3 regions of the Mesorhizobium australicum WSM2073 genome follow, and region 2 is predicted to be linked to each of the others. Evidence: predicted binding sites of a transcription regulator. Region 2 holds the regulator's gene; each other region holds the start of a gene.
What was found. The regulator LexA, encoded in region 2, represses DNA repair genes until DNA is damaged. The targets are predictions, from matches to a motif close to TGTTCNNNNTGTGTTCNG.
Positions count from the first base shown of each region.

Region 1: a site for LexA is predicted at 1,818-1,835, ahead of parE (DNA topoisomerase IV subunit B). Genes of this name have one in related genera too.
Region 3: a site for LexA is predicted at 1,900-1,917, ahead of recA (recombinase RecA). Genes of this name have one in related genera too.

Region 1 covers NC_019973.1:3,882,911-3,887,129, forward strand. Annotated here, with positions in the region: gene parE (DNA topoisomerase IV subunit B) at 1-1,748, opposite strand, end outside; gene cpaB (Flp pilus assembly protein CpaB) at 1,986-2,912, shown strand; gene MESAU_RS18635 (type II and III secretion system protein family protein) at 2,943-4,219, shown strand, end outside.
Region 2 covers NC_019973.1:4,107,194-4,111,412, reverse strand. Annotated here, with positions in the region: gene MESAU_RS19685 (ABC transporter substrate-binding protein) at 1-623, opposite strand, end outside; gene MESAU_RS19680 (GntR family transcriptional regulator) at 774-1,547, shown strand; gene lexA (transcriptional repressor LexA) at 1,958-2,701, shown strand; gene MESAU_RS19670 (ComEC/Rec2 family competence protein) at 2,695-4,219, opposite strand, start outside.
Region 3 covers NC_019973.1:4,480,981-4,485,199, forward strand. Annotated here, with positions in the region: gene alaS (alanine--tRNA ligase) at 1-470, opposite strand, end outside; gene recA (recombinase RecA) at 742-1,842, opposite strand; gene MESAU_RS21650 (carbohydrate kinase family protein) at 2,124-3,068, shown strand; gene MESAU_RS21655 (pseudouridine-5'-phosphate glycosidase) at 3,146-4,063, shown strand.

The DNA of each region.
Region 1 (4,219 bases), 220 kb from region 2:
ATCGAGTAAAGCGGCGGCACCGCCAGATAGAGATGGCCGCCGCGCACCAGCGCCGGCATCTCCTGGTAGAAGAAGGTGATCAGCAGCGAAGCGATGTGTGCGCCGTCGACGTCGGCGTCGGTCATGATGATGACGCGGTCGTAGCGCAAATCCTCGTCACGGTATTTTGACCGTGTGCCGCAGCCGAGCGCCTGGATCAGGTCCGATATCTGCTGGTTGGCGGCCAGCTTGTCATTGCCGGCGCTGGCGACGTTGAGGATTTTTCCGCGCAGCGGCAAGACGGCCTGGCTGGCACGATCGCGCGCCTGCTTGGCCGAGCCGCCGGCGGAATCGCCTTCGACGATGAAGAGTTCGGCACCCGCCGCCGCGTTCTGCGTGCAGTCGGCGAGCTTGCCCGGCAAGCGCAGCTTGCGCACCGCGCTCTTGCGCGACACTTCCTTTTCCTGGCGGCGGCGCACCCGTTCGTCGGCGCGCGCGATCACCCAGTCGAGCAGCTTCGAGGCTTCCTGCGGATTGTCGGCCAGCCAATGGTCGAATGGGTCGCGGATCGCGGTCTCGACGATGCGTATCGCTTCGATCGTCGCCAGCCTGTCCTTGGTCTGGCCGACGAATTCCGGCTCGCGGATGAACACCGACAGCATGCCGGCGGCCGAAATCATGACGTCTTCCGAGGTGACGATCGAGGCGCGCTTGTTGCCGACGAGGTCGGCATAGGCGCGCAGACCGCGCGTCAGCACGTTTCGGAAGCCGGCTTCGTGGGTGCCGCCTTCACCGGTCGGGATGGTGTTGCAGTAGGAATTGATGAAGCCGTCGCCACCGAACCAGGTGACCGCCCATTCGAGCGAGCCATGGCCGCCTTGCTTGTCGCTCTTGCCGGCGAAGATTTCGCGCGTCACCTGGAAATCGTCGCCGAGCGACGCCTTCAGATAATCCTTGAGGCCGCCTGGGAAATGGAATTCCGCCTTGGCCGGTGTCTGATCCTTTTCCTTGATGAGGGAGGGATCGCAGGTCCAGCGGATCTCGACGCCGCCAAACAGGTACGCCTTCGAACGCGTCATGCGGTAGAGACGCGCCGGCTCGAAGGCCGCGCCCTTGCCGAAAATCTGCTCGTCGGGATGGAAGCGGATTTTTGTGCCGCGCCGGTTGTGGACTTCGCCGAGCTGCTCCAGTCCGGTCACCGGGACGCCGCGCGAAAAGCGCTGGCGATAGAGCTGGCGCCCACGTGCCACCTCGACCTCAAGATGATCCGACAGGGCGTTGACGACGGAGACGCCAACGCCGTGCAGGCCGCCTGATGTCTCGTAGACCTTGGAGTCGAACTTGCCGCCCGAATGCAGCGTCGTCATGATGACTTCGAGCGCCGGCTTCTTGAATTTTGGGTGCATGTCGACCGGAATGCCGCGGCCATTGTCGGTGACCGTGAGATGGCCGTCGGCGGAGAGTTCGACATCGATGAAGGTGGCGTGGCCGGCAACCGCTTCGTCCATCGAATTGTCGATGACCTCGGCGAACAGATGGTGCATCGCCTTGTCGTCGGTGCCGCCAATATACATGCCTGGCCGGCGGCGCACCGGCTCAAGGCCCTCAAGCACCTCGATGTCGGCGGCGCTGTAGCCCTCGCTGCCATCCTTGGTTGCGGCTGGACGCCTGGCGGCCGCCTGTACCAGCGGATCCGCCGGGCGCGCCGGCGTGCGAACCGGCTGCGGCTGTTTTTCCAGATTGCCGAAAAGATCGTTGTTGTCGTCCATGCCTGCCATAGAGTCCAAGCTGCGAATCACCCGTCGATACTGCCACGCTTTTCAGCGCCAAGCGACGGAGGTTCCTGTTACGTTCGGGGATTTAACTGCTCTTACCCTAAAACCATTCGATAACCAAGCGGGCGGAAATAGGTCAAATGCCGCCGCGCAATATTCCTGATTCTTTAACAATGCCGCCTAGCGTGAGCCCAACATAACAAGAAACGGCGGGCATCAGGGGTTTTCGGCGTGAGGGGCAAGGCCATAACGATGATCGGCATCGCCGCCGTTTTCGGCGCGATCTCGATCTTTGCCGCGGATTTCTGGGTCAAGAGCCAAGCGAAGGCCGATGCCCAGGAGAAAACGGCCTCGATCGCCGCTCCGGCCGCGCCCAGGATCGAGTTCAAGACCATCGTGGTGGCGAACGCGCCGTTGCGCTACGGCATGGAGCTCGACCGCGCCAAGCTCAGCGAAATCCCGTGGCCGCAGGATTCCCTTCCGCAGGGCGCCTTTGCCACCATCGATGGATTGCTCGGCGAAGGCGGCCGGGTCGCGCTGTCGCCGATCGAGATCAACGAGCCGGTGCTGCTCGCCAAGCTGTCGGGACCGAACGGCCGCGCGACGCTGTCCAACATGCTGACGCCCGGAATGCGGGCGGTCACCATCCGCACCGACGAGATCGCCGGCGTCGGTGGCTTCGTGACGCCGGGCGACCGGGTCGATGTCGTGCTGACGCGCGATGCCGGCGAAATCCAGGAAGTCGCCAAGAACGCGCAAGGGGCTGCCGGTTCGACCATCACCTCGGAGATCGTCGTTGCCGACGCCAAGGTGCTCAGCGTCGGGCAGGGCGCCGACGAGCGCCAGACGACGCCGCAGGTGGCCAATTCCGTGACCCTCGAGGTGACGAGCGACGGCGCGCAGAAAGTGGCGCTTGCCCGCACCGTCGGAACGCTGTCGCTGTCGCTTCGCTCCGCCAGCGAAGGCGGCGATGGCAAGAACGGCGTCACCACCATCTCTTCCTTCGGCGGATCCGTCGCTTCCAAGACGCAGGCCGTGGCCGGCTCCTTGTTCGATGCCATAGCGAAGGAGCCGGAGAAGCCTAAATTCAAGACGATCATCGTGACGCGCGGCACGCAGGCCGAGGAATATCAGGTTCCAACGCGGGACCAGAAGTAAAGACCGGTGGGGACCGGGCGGGACGGGACAATGTTGATGCGTACCCTATATCGAATGAAGGCTCGGTCGCGCTTGGTGCGCGCCCTGGCGATGGCGTTTACCCTGGCTGCGAGCGGCGTGCTTGCCTTGCCCGGAGCGGCGAAGGCGGACAACGACATCGTCTATGTCTCGTCGACCAAGAATGCGTCGATCAAGGTTGCCAAGGGCAAGCCCAAGACGATCATGACGAGCGCGGCCTTCTACCAGATCGTCATCGGTGATCCGGAGATCGCCAACGTCAACCCGCTGACCGACAAATCCTTCTATGTGCTGGGCAACAATCTCGGCACCACCGGCATTGCGCTGTTCGACCAGAACAAGCAGCTCGTCGGCACCGTGGACATCGAGGTGACGCTCGACACCGACCAATTGGCGAACACTATCCGTGCCAGTGTGCCGGACGCCAAGATCAAGGTCGGCTCGGCCAACGGCCGTGTCGTGCTGTCGGGTGAGGCGGATGACGCGGTTGCAGCGGATAAGGCAAGCAAGATCGCCAGCCGCTTTTCCGGCAATGAGGAAGTGATCAACTCGGTCAATATCTCTTCGTCGCAGCAGGTTCAGCTCAATGTCCGGTTCGTCGAGATCAACCGCCAGGCAGGGCAGGACCTGGGCGCGAAATACAGCGCCAATTTCGCCTACGGCTTCGGCGGTCGCGACATTTCACTGGATCCGGGCACGGTCCCAGCGGCGGGGACCGGCGAGATCATCGGCCGACTGCTGTCGAACGGCGTCTCGATCGACATTGCCATTAAGGCGCTGGAAGAGCGCGGCCTTGCCCGTCGGCTGGCTGAGCCGAACCTGATCGCGCGTTCAGGGGAGACAGCGAGCTTCCTGGCCGGCGGCGAATTTCCGATCCCGGTTTCGGAGGACAACGGCAAGATTTCGGTCAGCTACAAGAAATATGGCGTTAGCCTGGATTTCAAGCCGACCGTACTCAAGGACGGGTTGGTCAGCCTCGACATCGCGCCGGAAGTCTCCTCGATCGATGCGTCGGCGTCCTACAATATCGGCAACATTTCCGTGCCCGGCTTCATCGTGCGCCGCGCCAAGACCTCGGTCGACCTGAAGAACGGCCAGAGCTTCATGATCGCCGGGCTTTTGCAGTCCCAGAACGACATCACCACGTCTCGCATTCCCGGCCTTGGCAAGATGCCGGTGCTTGGAGCGCTGTTTTCGTCGAAATCCTATCAGCGGCGCGAGACCGACCTGGTCATCATCGTCACGCCCTATCTGGTCAAGCCGGTCGATCCGTCGAAGAAAATGGCTGA
Region 2 (4,219 bases):
TGCTGGATGTCATTGACGTTGTCGATGCCGACCTCCACCACCTCGAAACCGGCGGCCGGTGCCGCCGCCTTGATCTTTTCGACCAAGGCAACGTCATTGGCCTCACCGGGATTATAAGGCACGCCGAAGCGCTTGGCGTTCGGCAGCAGCTTCTTGGTGAAGGCCATCACCGCGGCGACGTCCTGCAGATCGCTGGCGCCGGTCATGCCTTCGTCTCCGGCGTCCCATGACGGCACCAGCTTGGCCGCCACCGGATCGGTGACCGCGGCAAAAACGATCGGAATGCCGGAACCGGCGAGCGCTTTCTTGGCGATCTGTGAGACCGGCGTGGTGATGGTGTAGATCAGCTTGGGCTGCTCGGCCTGCAGCTTGGCGATCATCTGCGGCACCAGCGACGCATCGAAATTGGTGTGGCTCTCCGTGTAGACGACGTCCTTGCCCTCGACGAAGCCGTTATCCGTCAGCGCCTTCTTGAAGCCGGCTATGGCGGCGTTCAATTGCGGATGCTCGCCGAAATTGGCAATGCCGATACGGATCTGATCGGCCGCGGCACTGCCGGCACTGACCATCAATGCGCCTGCCAGGGCCAAGCCCGACAACCAAGCGGATTTCGACTTCAACATCATTTCCTCCCAGATTTGATCAGGGCCGCTTGGAAACGCGGCTACTACGGCGATCATGGTGAGTCCGCTGGTCTGTGTCAAACATTATATATAATTGTTGCTGTGACGCACTATCATATATACTTTTCGCCAGACGACGGATTGATCACCATGCTGAATGAAACGAGTTCCACAAAAACGGAAGCCGCCTATCAGCTGTTGCGGCGCGACATCCTGACCACGCGCCTCATGCCCGGCGCCCCGCTCAAACTGAGTGCGCTGCGCGGCACCTATGGCGTCGGCTGGACACCGTTGCGCGAAGCCCTGTCGCGGCTCGAGGCCGAACGCCTGGTCACCGCGATCAGCAATCGTGGTTTTGCCGTGGCTCCGGTGTCGCGGGCCGAGCTGGAGGATCTGGCACGCGCCAGGATGGTGGTCGAGATACCCCTGTTCCTCGAATCGATGGAAAAAGGCGGCAGGGAGTGGGAGGATGCCGTGGTCACCGCCCACTACCGGCTCTCGCGTTGCAAGACGGCGGTCGACGATCCCTCGGACGCGGCCGTCGACAGATGGGACGAGAACCACGAGGCTTTCCATGCGGCGCTGCTGAGCGCCGCCACATGCGACTGGCTGTTGCGGTTCCGCTCGACGATCTCGGATCAGCTGCGCCGGCATCATCGCTTCCTTGGTCTGGCGCCGACACTGCGGGCCGCGGCCGGCCTCAAGGATGGCTATGAAGAGGCAATCGAAGCGCTACGCGAAGCGATTGCGATCGAACACCATACCGCGATCATGGAAGCGGCGCTCGACCGTGACGTCGAGCGGGCCAAGGCGCTGATGACGGCGCATATCGGCTACACACTGCACGTCTATGTCCACAGCGAAGACAGCGGCGCTACCAGATACGCCGCTCGCGCCGGCAGCTTGAAGGCGGGTTCGGGATAACTTCAGCGCTTCCGCGACGCCTATTCGAACGCGCTGGCCGGAGTGCGCCGAACGCCCCGATCCATGGCCGCCCGAAGCTACCAATCGTTGGCATTTTGGTTTCGTTTCGTTCCGCGAATAATGGCTCCGCGAATTATACGTCCCTCCGAGGAGAAGCCTTCCAACTAACTGATGCCAAAGCCTCGTCGGCGGATGGGCCACAGGCCATTAACCAAAACGATTTCAATGCGCCTGCCGACGGCGGAAAGGACTGGTTGCCGCCCGCCGTCGCGGGCAAAAAACTTCAGACCCCTTAACAAATTCATTAAACTTTAAACGGTTGCAGAACACAACTGGAACAGATAGTGTTTGTTCTGGGTTTGTTTTTTCGATTCTGGTTCAACCTTTCGTTCAATGTCTTGGGGGCCGCCATGCTGACACGCAAGCAACATGAACTGCTGATGTTCATCCACGAACGGCTCAAGGAAAGCGGGATACCGCCTTCCTTCGACGAGATGAAGGAAGCACTCGATCTTGCCTCCAAGTCGGGGATCCATCGCCTGATCACGGCCCTGGAGGAGCGCGGCTTCATTCGCCGGCTACCCAATCGGGCGCGCGCGCTGGAAGTGCTGCGGCTGCCGGACTCGATCGCGCCGGGCCTCAATGCGGCAAAGAAGTTCTCGCCAAGCGTCATCCAAGGCAGCCTTGGCCAAGGCAGTCTCGGACGCCAGATCAGGCCGGCCGCTGCGCCTTCGCGCCTGCCCGCGGCCGGCAACGACGACGACGCGGTTTCAGCCGTGTCCATCCCGGTCATGGGCCGTATCGCCGCCGGTGTGCCGATCGATGCCATCCAGCATCAGACGCATTCGATCTCGGTGCCGCCGGACATGATCATGGGCGGCGAGCACTATGCGTTGGAGGTCAAGGGCGACTCGATGATCGAGGCTGGTATCTTCGATGGAGACACGGTCATTATCCGCAATGCCGACACGGCAAGCCCGGGCGAAATTATCGTGGCACTGGTCGACGAAGAGGAAGCGACACTGAAGCGGTTCCGCCGCAAAGGCGCTTCGATCGCGCTCGAGGCCGCCAATCCAGCCTACGAAACGCGCATTTTCGGGCCGGACAGGGTCAAGGTACAAGGCAAGCTGGTCGGGTTGATCAGGCGCTACTGAACCGGCTTGTTATCGGGCTTGTCGGGTTTTTTGTACGGCGGCAGCCCCCTCGCCTCGCGTGAGAATTTTCGCTGTTCGTGCCAGGGCCGGTATGGTCCGTCGACGGCAAACGCGATCGCGGCCCGGGTCGTGGCCGACTGGGGATTGAAGAAGACGGCAGCGCTTCCCTTGCGGGCGAGCTGCCGTTTGGTGACGACGAGAACCAGTGGATTGTGGCAGGCGTCATAGGCGGTTGCGTCATTGACGATGATCAGGTCGGCGAAAGCGCAGGCTTTCCAGGTGGTCTTGCGGTCCTCGACATAGGCAATGATCGCGCCGGAAGGGTGCCTGGCAAGGCACAGGCCTTCGCGGCAGTAGAAGGGCGATCCCGGCGGCAGGTCGGTGGGACTGGCAACATCGAATTGCCTGTCTGTCGTGTCGAACATTTCCGGTTTGACGATTGTTTCGGAGATCAGGGCGCGCTTCCAGTTGTCGGTTGCGAATTCGTTCGGACGTTCCCGGTTGACGGCCAGTTCGCCATTGCCGATCGGCAGCGCGACCAGCCGCGCATCTTCCGAGATCAGCACATCGGGCGCGCGTGTGTGCGACACAGTCAACAGGCCGGCGAGCGCGAATGGCAGCGCCGCGAGCCGCAGCCATGTCGTCGCCATCGTCGCGATAACCAGCGCGACGGTGACCAGCAGCACGGATTGCTGCGAAATCAGCCCGACTCCATCGACCGGAGAGCGCTCCGATATCCACGCCGACACGGCGATCATTGCTGTCAGGCCCTTGCCCATGAGGTAGAGAGCCGGCCAATCCAGTCCGAATGGCATCAACAGCGCGCTGGCGACGGCCAGGAACATCACGACCGACACGATAGGCATCACGGCCAGATTGGCGAACAGGCTGAGCGGCGATACCCGCTGGAAATGCCAGATGGCAAACAGTGCCGTGGCGCTGCCGGCGATAATGGACGTCATGGCCAATCCACCTGTCGCCAGCAGGAATTTTCGCGTCAGGAACCCGGGCAGCGATCGCTTTGGCGGCGGTGGCCGCGTCTTTCCCGCACGGTGATCGGCCCAGCCGGCATAAGCGCCAACCAGGGCCGCGGTCGCGGCGAACGACATCTGAAAGCTCGGGCCGACGACCTCGTGCGGCGAGACCAGGATGACGGCGATCGCCGAGATCCCCAGATTGCGCATGGTCAGCGCAGCGCGATCGAAGAAGACGGCAATCAGCATCACCGCCAGCATGATGAAGCTGCGTTCGGCGGCAACGACGACACCGGAAATGATGAGATAGGCCGCGATCGAGAACAGTGCGGCGGCGGCCGCGTATTTCTTCACCGGCCGGCGCGCGGAAAAGTCTGGAAACAGCGCGAAGGCACCACGCAGCAGACCCATGATGGTGCCGGCCACAAGCGCCATATGCAGTCCCGAAATAGAGATGATGTGATAGATGCCGGTACGCCGCATCGCTTCATTGATTTCATCGGGTATGCCGGCGCGCACGCCGACGATCAGCGCCGCCGCGATC
Region 3 (4,219 bases), 370 kb from region 2:
GAGGTCGGGATGCGGATGATGCGATCGTCGGAGAAACCGGCGATCTTCTTCCAGAAGCCAGCCGCCTCGTCGTCCGTGTGATAGACGGTGACCAGCAGCTTGTCCTTCTTCAGCCCGAACTCCCTGGTGATGACGTTCCAGGCAAGCTCGATGGCGCGCTCCTTGAAATAGTCGCCGAAGGAGAAATTGCCGAGCATCTCGAAGAAGGTCAGGTGGCGCGCGGTATAGCCGACATTGTCGAGATCGTTGTGCTTGCCGCCGGCGCGGACGCTTTTCTGGGCTGTGGTGGCGCGCGAATAGGGCCGCTTCTCCAAACCGGTGAAGACATTCTTGAACTGCACCATGCCGGCATTGGTGAACATCAATGTCGGATCGTTGCGCGGCACGAGCGGGCTTGAGGCCACGACCTCGTGGCCCTCCTTGCGGAAATAGTCGAGAAAGGTCGACCGGATCTCGTTGACGCCACTCATGGATACTGCCTTTTCAAGAGAGCCGCCGGCCGGACCGGCGGGAGATGGCTCTGTATTTTCTAGAAGATGGAGCTGGCCTTTTAGCCGTAGCTCTTGACCCTGTCCAGAAACACGGAATTGGGCCAATTCGCGCTTTGCACCGGCACTTGCGGGGCCGCCCAAACGAAAACCGCCGGCGCGAAGGCCGGCGGTTTGGAACGCGGTACTACGGAACTCTGTTACTTAAGCATTGACTAATAGTCTGGATTTATGGCCAAATTCTGGCCGTTGCCTACATCGCGCCGGCTTCGTCCTCAAAACCGTCGTCGCCATTGCCCTCGGAGCCACCATTTTCGAGGAACTTTTCGGCGATCAATCCGGCATTCTGCCTGAGCGCCAGTTCGATCTCGCGCGCGGTATCGGGATTGTCGCGCAGGAACAGTTTCGCATTCTCGCGGCCCTGGCCGAGACGCTGCGAATTATAGGAGAACCAGGCGCCCGATTTCTCGACCACGCCGGCCTTGACGCCGAGGTCGACCAGTTCGCCGGTCTTGGAGACGCCCTCGCCATACATGATGTCGAACTCGACCACCTTGAAGGGCGGCGCCAACTTGTTCTTGACCACCTTGACGCGGGTCTGGTTGCCGACGACCTCGTCACGATCCTTGACCGAGCCGATACGGCGGATGTCGAGGCGAACCGAAGCGTAGAATTTCAGCGCGTTGCCGCCGGTCGTGGTTTCGGGCGAACCGAACATGACGCCGATCTTCATGCGGATCTGGTTGATGAAGATGACCATGGTGTTGGAGCGCGAGATCGACGCGGTCAGCTTGCGCAGCGCCTGGCTCATCAGGCGGGCCTGCAGACCCGGCAGCGAATCGCCCATCTCGCCCTCGATCTCGGCACGCGGCGTCAGCGCCGCCACCGAATCGACCACCAGCACGTCGATGGCGCCGGAACGCACCAGCGTGTCGCAAATCTCCAGCGCCTGCTCGCCGGTGTCGGGCTGCGAGATCAGCAGGTTCTCAAGATCGACGCCGAGCTTGCGGGCGTAGACCGGATCGAGCGCGTGTTCGGCATCGACGAAGGCGCAGATGCCGCCCTTCTTCTGGGCTTCAGCCACGGTGTGCAGGGCCAGGGTCGTCTTGCCGGAGCTTTCCGGCCCATAGATCTCGATGATACGGCCGCGCGGCAAGCCACCGACGCCGAGCGCGATGTCGAGGCCGAGCGAGCCGGTCGGCACCGTTTCGATCTCGACGACCTGCTCGTTGGCGCCGAGCCGCATGATCGAGCCCTTGCCGAAAGCCCGCTCGATTTGCGACAGCGCCGCATCCAGAGCCTTTGATTTGTCCACTGCCTTATCCTCTACCAGCCGCAAAGAATTCTGAGCCATGATACATCACCCCTTGGTCGTCAATGAAGGCCGGACAATCCGTGATCCCTGCCATTTTGTACCTTTTTTGTTCTCATTTGGCAAGGGGTGACAACCAACTGAAAAACAAAGGATATCGCGATTTGTTCTTTTTTTGTCTCGCAAACCCTGGCACGAACGGGCTCCGCATTGGGCCAGACGGCTCGATCGTATCGCCCGACCGAATCGCCGACCAGCATGCGAAGCTCTGTCGCGCACTCTAGCGCTTGTGCGGCCGCAACAACAAAGGTCATATCGCCACCATGGTGGAATCCCCGAAGATCCTGGCCGTGGGCGGCGCCCATATCGACCGGCGTGGCCAGGTGTACGGTCCCTATGTGCCGGCAGCCTCCAATCCCGGCACGATGCGCGAGGATGTCGGCGGGGGCGTCTTCAATGCGTTGCGCAGCATGGTGCGGCGCGGCGTGTCGGCCTCCCTGGTGTCGATGCGGGGCGGCGATGCGTCGGCCGATACGGTTTCACGGGCCATCGCCGAGGCAGGCATCGCCGATCTTTCGGCGGTGTTCCTCGACCGTACCACGCCGAGCTACACGGCATTGATCGATCGCGAGGGCGAATTGATCGTCGGCTTTGCCGACATGGCACTGTACGACCTGGCTTTTCCCAAGCAGATCAGGCGTTCCAAGATACGCCAGGAGGTGGCCGCCGCCGATGCCATCCTGTGCGACGCCAATCTGCCGTCGGCCGCCCTGGAGCGGCTGCTGTCGCTCGCCGCCGGTAAACCGGTTTTCGCCATCGCGATTTCGCCGGCGAAGGTAACGCGGCTGATACCGGTTCTCGGCGGGCTGGCCCAGCTCTTCATGAACCGGCGAGAGGCCGTCGTGCTGGCCGGTGTCAATGCAGCGGCCGCCGAGCGGGAAATGGTCGACGGGTTGCGGTGCAGCGGCCTTGCCAGCGGCGTGGTCACGGCCGGCAGCGGCCCTGTGCTGGGTTTCGATGAGACAGGCGCCTTTTCGATCCTGCCGCCTGCCCCCAGAAAAGTCGCCGATGTCACCGGCGCCGGCGACGCGCTGGCAGGTGCAACGGTCGCAGCACTGCTGCGGGGCCAGCCGCTGCGCCACGCCGTGCGTGAGGGCGTCGCCGCGGCAACGCTGGCCATCGAAAGCGCCGACGCGGTGCCCGAATTCACCGCGGCGAGCTTCGCGGAAGCGCTGGCCCTTGTGCCGGATGCCAGGGAAGTGGCATGAGACCCGGCAAGTTCATAACGCGCGGTGAAGCTACGCTTTCCTGATGGACGCGCCGCACTCCGGATTGGAGATCAGAGATGACGCCAGAGACCGCCCGCCCCTTCATCGATGTCCACGCACCGGTGGCGCAGGCCCTGGCCGCCGGGCGCCCGGTGGTGGCGCTCGAAAGCACCATCATCACCCATGGCATGCCCTATCCCGACAATGGCGCCATGGCGGCCAACGTCGAAAAGATCATCGCTGACGGCGGCGCCGTGCCGGCAACCATCGCGGTGGTCAACGGCCGCATCAAGATCGGGCTTTCGGACGGCGAACGCGAATCGCTGGCGATGACCGGTGACGCCATGAAGCTGTCGCGCGCCGATCTCGGCTTCGCCGTCGCGCAGGGCCGCACCGGTGGCACCACGGTCGCCGCCACCATGATCGCGGCTGACATGGTCGGGATAAAGGTGTTCGCCACCGGCGGCATTGGCGGCGTGCACAAGGGGGCGGAAAAGAGCTTCGACATCTCGGCCGACCTCGATGAATTGGCGCGTACACCGGTGATCGTCGTCTCGGCCGGCGCCAAGGCGATCCTCGACATCGAAAAGACGCTGGAAGTGCTGGAGACGCGCGGCGTGCCCGTGGTCGGCCATGGCTGCGAGACGATGCCGGCCTTCTGGTCGCGGCAGTCACCGTTCCGGGCGCCATTGACCTTGCACGGACCGGAAGATATCGCGCATTTCTACCGGACACGCCTGGCTCTGGGCTTGGGCGGCGGCATGCTGATTGCCAATCCCGTGCCGGAATCCCACGAAATCCCCGCTGAAGAAATGGCGGGCTACATCGAAGCCGCGCAAAAGGCGGCCGAAGCCCTCAACGTCACCGGCAAGGCCGTGACGCCGTTCCTGCTGGGAAAAATCCTCGAACTCACCGGCGGCCGCAGCCTGAAGACCAACATCGCGCTGGTCGAGAACAATGCAAGGCTGGCGGCTGAGATCGCCAAGGCGCTGTAGGGACTGCCAAGAGAGTCCCCCTCACCCGGATTACCAAGACCGAATTGCAAAGAGCAATTCGGGGCAATCCGACCTCTCCCCGAGGGGAGAGGAACTTGCGGCCTCAACGCAAACCTCTTCTCCCCGCCGGGGAGAAGGCGGCCGCGAAGCGGCCGG